Regions from separate parts of the Isoptericola aurantiacus genome, predicted to be linked through region 1. Evidence: riboswitches for the same ligand, from Rfam matches in the RefSeq annotation. Region 1 holds a riboswitch; the other holds the start of a gene.
What was found. Region 1 has a riboswitch for S-adenosylmethionine ahead of ACIQLL_RS05000 (methylenetetrahydrofolate reductase). Riboswitches for the same ligand answer to the same signal wherever they lie in the genome.
Positions count from the first base shown of each region.

Region 2: it holds a riboswitch for S-adenosylmethionine, as region 1 does, so the genes downstream of both, ACIQLL_RS02715 (aminotransferase class V-fold PLP-dependent enzyme) here and ACIQLL_RS05000 (methylenetetrahydrofolate reductase) in region 1, are expected to answer to the same signal.

Region 1 is NZ_JBJBAE010000001.1:1,084,916-1,089,319, reverse strand. Features, by position in the region: gene ACIQLL_RS05015 (NYN domain-containing protein) at 1-777, opposite strand, end outside; gene ACIQLL_RS05010 (hypothetical protein) at 1,129-1,290, shown strand; gene ACIQLL_RS05005 (hypothetical protein) at 1,297-1,662, shown strand; SAM riboswitch class I at 1,805-1,912, shown strand; gene ACIQLL_RS05000 (methylenetetrahydrofolate reductase) at 1,918-2,946, shown strand; gene metE (5-methyltetrahydropteroyltriglutamate--homocysteine S-methyltransferase) at 3,047-4,404, shown strand, end outside.
Region 2 is NZ_JBJBAE010000001.1:609,986-614,389, forward strand. Features, by position in the region: gene ACIQLL_RS02710 (hypothetical protein) at 1-323, opposite strand, end outside; gene ACIQLL_RS02715 (aminotransferase class V-fold PLP-dependent enzyme) at 380-1,810, opposite strand; SAM riboswitch class IV at 1,842-1,957, opposite strand; gene ACIQLL_RS02720 (rhodanese-like domain-containing protein) at 2,251-2,706, shown strand; gene ACIQLL_RS02725 (O-succinylhomoserine sulfhydrylase) at 2,748-3,974, shown strand; gene ACIQLL_RS02730 (CPBP family intramembrane glutamic endopeptidase) at 4,101-4,404, shown strand, end outside.

The DNA.
Region 1 (4,404 bases):
GGCGACCTTGACCTCCATGGTCGGCGGCTCGCCGGCGGGCGCGTCGTCGTCCTCGTCGTGGTCGGGCTCGGGGGCGGTGTCGGGCACGTCGACGGGTTCGGGTGTCGAGAGCCCGGCCTTCTTGCGGCCACCCTTCGGGCCCGACGACGGCGCGGCGGCCTTGTCCTCGGCCGTGGCGGTGGCCTTGGCCCGGCCGCCGGACGTGCTGCTCGCGGACCCGGCGGACGACCGGGAGCTCGTGCCGCTGCGCCGGGTGGCGGGCTTCTTGCGCTGGGGCGCACGCTCGGACTCGTCGGGGACGTCGACGCCCTCGAGGCGGTCGTAGAAGAGGAACTCGTCACAGGCGCCGGGCAGCAGCCTGGAGGTGGACTTCTCCACGCCGACGCCGATGACGCGCTTGTCCAGCTCGCGCAGCTTGCTGACCAGGGGGGAGAAGTCGGAATCCCCTGTACACATGACGAACGTCGAGATGTACTCGCGCTCGAACGCCATCTCGATGGCGTCGACCACCATCTTGATGTCCGCGGCGTTCTTGCGGGAGGCACCCATGCGCTGCGGCATCTCGATCAGCTCGACCTGGTGGCGCGTCAACATCCGCCGGTCCTCGTCGAAGTACGACCAGTCCGCGTAGGCGCGTCGGGTGACCACCCGGCCCCGCACCGCGAGGGCGTCCGCGATCGGCTGGAAGTCGAACGTCATCCCGCCCAGGTGCTCCCGCGCGCCGAGCGCCAGGTTCTCGTAGTCGAGAAAGACGGCGAGGCGCTCTTCGGTATCCATGCCGTCACCCTACGGCTGACGCACCCCCGACACCGACCGGTGACCAGCCGAGACCGACGCCCGGGACGCCGAGCAGGCTGGAGAGTCCGGTCCCGGGACCCCTGTGGTTCCTGGACCGCGCGCCGGTCCCGCAGGATCTTTGCCAAGAACCTCGTCGGTGCGGTAGTGGTCGAGGAGCCCTCGCGTAGTATTCTGTAGTGCATGGCTCGACCGGACTGACAGCACCGCGGGGAGTACATCCGCACGCGCACCGACCGGTACGGGTCAGGTGAACAGAACATCGAACCGTCGTGGGCTGACGAGGCGTACGCGGACCCCTATGCGGTCGAGCTGCGGCCCGATCTGGCCAGTGTGAGCGGCAAGAGCGTGCGGACCATCGGCTGGTCGGATGCTGCGGGCTTCCTCATCACGGTGATCACCGTGGAGGACGACGGTCACCTGTGGGGCGTCAACGCGTGGAGGTCCAGCACCAGCGACCAACGCCGCTACACCAACGAGGACGGGAAGGAGTGACGACCGATGTCCGACGTACGAGACCTGATCGCCGCCGAGGCGGAGGCCTCCGAGGAATCGAGGCATGACCCGCTGCCGGCCGACGCGGTGGGCACCCGCCGTTCCCCGGGCGTCACCTCGCCGCGGGTGTTGTCGGTGCGGCTGGACGCCGAGGTGTTCGCCGACCTGTCCGCGCAGGCCGACCGCATGGGTACCCCGGTCTCGACGTTGGCGCGCATGCTCATCGTGCGGGGGCTGGGCAGCATCGAGGTCCCGGACCCCCAGGCCGTCGAGATCCTGAGCACGCTGCTGGCCGACCAGGTCCGGAACTCTGTGCGGTCCGAGGTGTCCCACCTGCTCCGCCCCGAGTTCCTGCGCGACGCGAGCGGATGACCGCCCTCGAGTTCAGCGCGTACCCCTGCCGGTCGGCCGCACGTGCGGAACTCTCCCACGCTTGCGATGCGGGCCGGACGGCAACGTCTCACGATGCGGTCAGGGTTGTCCGCTGGATGGGCCACGCCTAGAGTCGGGGTCCAAGCCATCCAGAGCGGCCGAGAGTCCTGGCTCGACGACGCCGCAGCAACCCGTTCTCCGACGGAAGCCTCCCGAGGACGAAGGTGCTCAACACCAGGTTCGATGGAGTGACGCATGGTCGCAGAGGCAATTTCTGACCCGGCACGTGCCGTGCCCGCCCGCCCGACGGTGAGCTTCGAGCTCATGCCGCCGCGGCGGCCCGACGCCGCGCCCAAGTTCTGGGCGACGGCGCGCGACCTCGTGGCGGCCCGGCCCGACTTCGTCTCGGTCACCTACGGCGCCGGCGGCGGCGACCGCGCCACCGCACGGCAGGTCGTCTCGACGCTCCTGGCCGGCACCCCGGTGCTGCCCATCGCGCACCTGACCTGTGTGGGCGCGCCCCGCGAGGACGTGTCGCAGGTCGTCGACGAGTTCCTCGAGGCGGGGGTCCGCTCGTTCCTCGCCCTGCGCGGCGACCCCCCGAAGGACCAGCCCGACTGGCGGCCCCCGGACGACGGCGTGCACTCCTCCGTCGAGCTCGTGCACCTGCTGCGCGAGGTCGAGGCCCGTCGCTGCGCCACCGACCCGGCCGCCGCCGTGCGCGGTGCCGCCCGGCCGCTGACCGTCGCCGTGGCCACGTTCCCCGACGGCAACCGCCAGGCGGGCACCACGCGCACCCAGGAGGTGCGGCGCCTGCTGGAGAAGCAGCAGGCCGGCGCCTCGTTCGCCATCACCCAGCTGTTCTACGCCGCGGACAGCTACACCGACTTCGTCGCCGAGGCCCGTGCGGCCGGGGTGACGATCCCGATCCTCGCCGGGCTGATGCCCACGACCGAGCCACGACGGCTCCGCCGTGTCGAGGACCTCACGGGTGTGCCCGCGCCCCAGCACCTGCTGGACGCGCTGGACGCCCAGCCGGACCCCGAGGCGCAGCACGCCTACGGGACCGCGTACGCCGTCGACGTCGCCCAGCGCGTGCTCGACGCCGGCGCACCCGGCCTGCACGTGTACACGTTCAACACGTCACGTCCCGCTCTGGACCTGCTCGAGGGTGTCCACCTCGGCGGTCGGACGGCGTCGCCCTCCGAGGCGTCCGTCGTCCCCGACCTGGCCAGAAGGCCGCTGGTACCGGGCATCCCGACCGACGTCCCCACGGTCGCCTGACCGCTCGTCCCGGCGAGCCCGCGCGCGACCCGCACGCCCTGCCGCTCCGCACGCGGCACGGGTGCCGCCGTCGTCCCCGTGGGGGCCCGAACCCGAAGGAATGCTCATGACCACACCTGACCCGAACCCCGCCGCCGCGTTCCCGGGCGGCACGATCCTCGGCTACCCGCGCATCGGACGGCGGCGCGAGCTCAAGCGCGCCGTCGAGTCGCGCTGGGCCGGCCGCACCGACGCCGTCGACCTCGAGGTCACGGCCGGCGCGCTGCGACGCGAGACCGTCCAGCGTCTCGTCGCGCTCGGCCTCGACCCCGACGACGGGTCCGTGCCCGGTTCGTTCTCCTACTACGACCAGGTGCTCGACGTCGTCGCGCTGCTGGGCGCCGTGCCGGCCCGGTTCCGCGACCTGATCGACGACGAGGACGGCTCCCTCGACCTGGACGGCTACTTCACCGTCGCCCGCGGCCGCGGCGAGGACGCGCCGCTGGAGATGACCAAGTGGTTCGACACCAACTACCACTACCTCGTGCCGGAGATCAGCGAGACCACGCCGATCTCCTTCGCGGACCACCGCGTCGTGCGCGAGTACGCCGAGGCCAAGGAGGCGGGCGTCACCACCCGCCCGGTGCTCGTGGGCCCGGTGACGTTCCTGGCGCTGTCCAAGGCTGCCGACGACGCCGCGGACGGGTTCCACCCGCTCGACCGGCTCGACGACGTGGTCGCCGCGTACGCCGAGCTGCTGCGCGCGTTCGCCGCCGTCGGCGTGCCGTGGGTGCAGCTCGACGAGCCCGTCCTGGTCTCCGACACGATGGACGTGGACGCCGGGCGGACCGACGCCGCGATCACGTCGGCCTACCTGGCCCTGGCGACGGACCTCGCGCCAGCCTCGGCGGACGACGCCCTCGACGTCACCCCGGAGCGACCGCGGATCCTCGTCGCCGCCCCCTTCGGCGGGCTGGCCACCGCGGGCACCGAGGCCGCACCGGCCCGGGACGGGCTCGCCCTGCTGGCCGCGACCGACGTGGACGCGATCGCGATCGACCTGGTCAAGGGCGCCGTGCCCACCGGGTCGGGTCCCGACGGGACCGTGCCGGGCCTGGCCACGAAGACCCTGGTGGCCGGCGTCGTCGACGGGCACAACGTCTGGCGCGCCGACCTCGCCGCGCGGCTCGACGTGCTCGCCGCGCTGCGCCCGCTGGGTGCCGGCTCGATCACGGTCGGCACCTCGACGTCGCTGCTGCACGTGCCCCACGACGTCGACGACGAGACGTGGGAGGGACCCGCGGCCGAGCGGGCCGGCCGGACTCCCGGACTGCGGCGGTGGCTCGCGTTCGCCGACCAGAAGGTCCGGGAGGTCTCGGTGCTGGCCCGGGCCCACGCCGACGGGCCGGACGCGGTGCGTGCCGCCCTCGACGAGGCGAGCGCCGCCCTGGCCGAGCGTGCGGCCGCACGGGGCGTCGT
Region 2 (4,404 bases), 470 kb from region 1:
TCCCCGGACGCATCGAGGACCCCCTCACCATCCTGCGTGGCGGACCAGCCGGAGGGAAAGACCAGCCCGGTGACGAAACCGTCGCCCTCGTCGAGCGTGAAGTGGACCGGGCCGTCGCTGACGGGCGTCTCGGCCTGGAGGGTGCCCACGATCTCAGCGGTGGCCATGTCGGTCATCTCGTGGGACGTCGTGGCCGTCGGGCGGCCAGGATCGCCGTTCCCGCACCCGCTCAGCGTCGCGAGGAGCACCAGGGGAAGGAGGCAGTTCCGCATGTACTTCATGGTTTCATCCGATTTGAGGGTGTAGCAGCGGTCTGAAGCCACCGGCCGCAGCGGAGCATCGCGACCACAGTGGTCGCCGCGACGGCGAAGGGAGCGGCTCAGGCGCCCTCGGGCAGGCAGCCGAAGACCTCGTCGCCGCCCGGGCCGGCGGTGGCGAGCAGGCCGTCCAGGCCGGAGCCCTCGGGCACGGGGCGCGGGTCGTCGACGACGATCCACAGCCCGTCGACGACGTCGTACCGCGCCCGCGGGCCGTCGGCCACCAGGGCCGCGACGGCCTCGACCAGGCGCTCGACCTCCTCGCCGGAGGTCCCGACGCCCACCGAGGAGCGCACCGCGCCGGCGCCGTACCCCAGCCGCGCGAGCAGCGGGTGGGCGCAGAACCGTCCGTCGCGCACCCCGATGCCGTGCTCGGCGGACAGGTAGGCGGCGACCTGGCCCGGCTCGTACCCGGCCACGGCGAAGGTCACGACCCCGACGGCGTCGGCGGCGTCGGCCCAGAGCTGGACGACCTGGACGCCGTCGATCTCCCCGAGGCCGTCGACGAGCCGGCGTCGCAGCGCGTCCTCGTGCTCGCGCAGCGCCACCGGGTCGATCCCGGCGAGCGTCTCACAGGCGGCCGCGAGCGCCACCGCGCCGAGCACGTTGGGCGACCCGGCCTCGTGCCGGGCGGGGCCGTCGTGCCAGTCGGTGTGGTCGGTGCGCACGCTGCGCACGGCCCCGCCACCGGCGAGGTAGGGCGTGCCGGCGTCGAGCCAGTCGCGCCGGCCGACGAGCGCGCCGGCCCCGAACGGGGCGTAGGTCTTGTGCCCGGAGAACGCCAGGTAGTCGATGCCGGTCGCGGCCAGCGACACGCGGCGGTGCGGCACGAGCTGGGCGCCGTCGACGAGGATCCGGGCGCCGGCGGCGTGCGCCGTCGCGACCAGGTCGTCCAGGGGCAGCGACTCCCCCGTGACGTTCGAGGCGCCGGTCACGGCGAGCAGCGCGTAGGGGCGACCGGCGGCACGGGCCGCGGCGAGCTCGTCGCGCAGCGCGGTCACGGTCGCGGCCGCGGTGGCCCGGCCGACGACGACGGTCGCGTCGGCGGAGCGCTGCCAGGGCAGGAGGTTCGCGTGGTGCTCGACGTCGAGGACGAGCACGCGCCCGGGGGTGCCGTCGTCGGACGCGGGCACGCAGCCGGCCAGGAGGTTGAGCGCGTCGGTGGTGTTGCGCACGACGAGCGTGACGTCGTCGTCGCGGGCCCCGACGAACTCGCCGATGGAGCGCCGCGCCGTCTCGTACAGGGAGGTGGACACCTGGGAGAGGTAGCCGGCTCCCCGGTGCACGGAGGCGTACAGCGGCAGGGTGCGGGTGATCGCGTCGGCGACGCTCTGCAGCGCGGGGGCGGAGGCCGCGACGTCGAGGTTCGCGTAGGGCACGCGGCGGCCGTCGACGAGCGGTGCCGGGGTGTCGTGCCCGACCACGGGCAGCACGGGCGCGAGGGCGGCCACGGTGCCGGCCGGACAGGCAGGGGTCTCGGTGATGGCGGTCATGCGGTCCTCCTCAGTGTCCCGGGGAGGCTGCTCCCCGCGCTTGCCCGACGCCGGACGGCGCGGGGCCAGGTCGTCACCCGGGGCACCCCGCCGCGAGGGGAGGGTTGCCGGCCAGCGAGCCGGGGCTTCGCGCTGGCGCTCATGACCTGGGCACCATGCTGCGGTCGACCCCCGCCGCCGTCAAGTTCTGGGACGGTGGTCTCACGATGCGGTCAGAGCTGTCCGGATGGACGCGAACTGCTCACTGGTCGAGACGGCCGTCCCGTTCCGCGGACGCCGTGTCGTACGATCGCGGTGACCATCCCGAGCGGCCGAGTGACGTGGCACGTCGACGCCGCAGCAACCCCGCGGGACCGGGCCGCCGTCGTCGGGCAACCGCACGACGTCGCGGCACGGGACCGGGCGCGGGTGCTACCGCCACGACCGATGGGAGGAGCGACATGACCGCACCCGTGCAGGCCGCACCCGCCGAGGGCTACGCCGGAGACCTGACCCCGCAGCAGGCGTGGGACCTGCTCGCCGCCGATCCCGACGCCGTCCTGGTGGACGTGCGCACCGACGGCGAGTGGCGCGCCGTCGGCGTCCCCGACGTCGCGGAGCTCGGCAAGGACGCCGTGCTCACCCCGTGGGTGACCTCCGACGGCCGTCCCAACCCCGCGTTCCTCGCCGAGATCCAGGCCGCCGGCGTGACCACGGGCCGCCCCGTGGTCTTCCTGTGCCGGTCCGGGCAGCGCTCGATCGGTGCCGCCCGGCTCGCCACCTCGGCCGGGATCGGCCCCTCGTACAACGTGCTCGAGGGCTTCGAGGGCGCGCCCGGGTTCGGTGGCGTCCGCGACCAGGCCGGCTGGAAGGTCCGGGGCCTGCCGTGCACCACCTGGGCGGAGCGCAGCGCGTGACCCGCGCGGAGATCCCCACCGGCCCCGGCGCGAACCCCGAGCTGCTCGGCGGGGCCGGCCGCGGCCCGCTGCCCGCCACGGCCCGTCCGGCCACGCTCGCCGTGCGCGGCGGGCACCGCCGCTCCGACTTCAACGAGACCTCCGAGGGCCTGTTCCTCACCCAGGGCTACACCTACGACTCCGCGGCCGACGCCGAGGCGGCGTTCACGGGCGAGCACTCCCGGTTCGTGTACTCCCGCTACGGCAACCCCACGGTGCGGACCTTCGAGGAGCGGCTGCGCCTCGTCGAGGGGGCCGAGGCCTGCTACGCCACCACCACCGGCATGTCGGCCGTGTTCACCACCCTGGCCGCGCTGGTGCGCAGCGGCTCGCGCATCGTCTCCGCCCGCGCGCTGTTCGGCTCCACCAACGTCATCTACGACGAGATCCTGGCCAAGTGGGACGTGCAGGTCGACCTCGTGGACGGCCACCACCTGGATCAGTGGGAGGCAGCCCTCGCCACGCCCGCGGACGTCGTCTTCTTCGAGACGCCGTCCAACCCCATGCAGGACCTCGTCGACGTGCGCCGCGTGTGCGAGCTCGCCCACGCCGCGGGCGCCGTCGTCGTCGTGGACAACGTGTTCGCCACGCCGATCCTGCAGAAGCCGCTCGAGCTCGGCGCCGACGTCGTCGTGTACTCGGCCACCAAGCACATCGACGGCCAGGGCCGCGTGCTGGGCGGAGCGATCCTGGGCCCGCAGGAGTTCCTGTCCGGGCCCGTCGAGACGTTCCTGCGGCACACCGGCCCGTCGCTCAGCCCGTTCAACGCCTGGGTCCTGCTCAAGGGGCTGGAGACCCTCGACGTGCGGGTCCGTGCGCAGAACGCCGCGGCGCTGCAGGTCGCGCAGTTCCTCGAGACCGCCGACGGCGTGACCGGGGTCCGCTACCCGTTCCTGACCTCCCACCCCCAGCACGAGCTGGCGCTGTCCCAGCAGAGCGGCGGCGGCACCGTCGTCACGTTCGACCTGTTCGCCGACGACGGCGCGGGTCCCCACGAGGCCAAGAAGCGCACCTTCGCGTTCCTCGACGCCCTGCAGATCGTGGACATCTCCAACAACCTCGGTGACGCGAAGTCGCTGATCACCCATCCGGCCACGACCACCCACCGCCGGCTGGGCCCCGAACGACGGGCAGCCATCGGGATCAACGAGACCACCGTGCGGCTCTCGGTCGGGCTCGAGGACCCGCTGGACCTCGTCGAGGACGTGGCCCAGGCGCTGCACGCCTGACGGCGACCGGGCCACCGGGGGTACCGGGCCGACGGCCGGAGCCCGTCCCGACGGGCGGGAGGTGCCGAACCTCGCTACGTTCGTGTCCGACAGAGCCGACATTCGTGATCGGAGCGCCTGATGGCCATGGACCGTCCTCGACACGTCAGCGGCACGGCGCTCCGGGTGCGGCCCCGGGCCTGGATCGGCATCGCCCTCTGGGTGGTGTACGTCGCCGTCATCCTCCTGGTGCAGGGCACCAGCGGTGTGCCGTACACCGAGCTCGCCGACACCGTCGGGAACATCTGGCGCAACGGCGTGCTGTCGATCGTGCTCGCCGCGGCGGCGGTCGTCCTCATCGGCTGGCGCCTCGGCTGGCTGCGTGCCGCGATCGTGGAGCGTCCCCGGTCCCGCGCCCGGTGGACCCTCCTGGCCCCGCTGCTGTACCTGG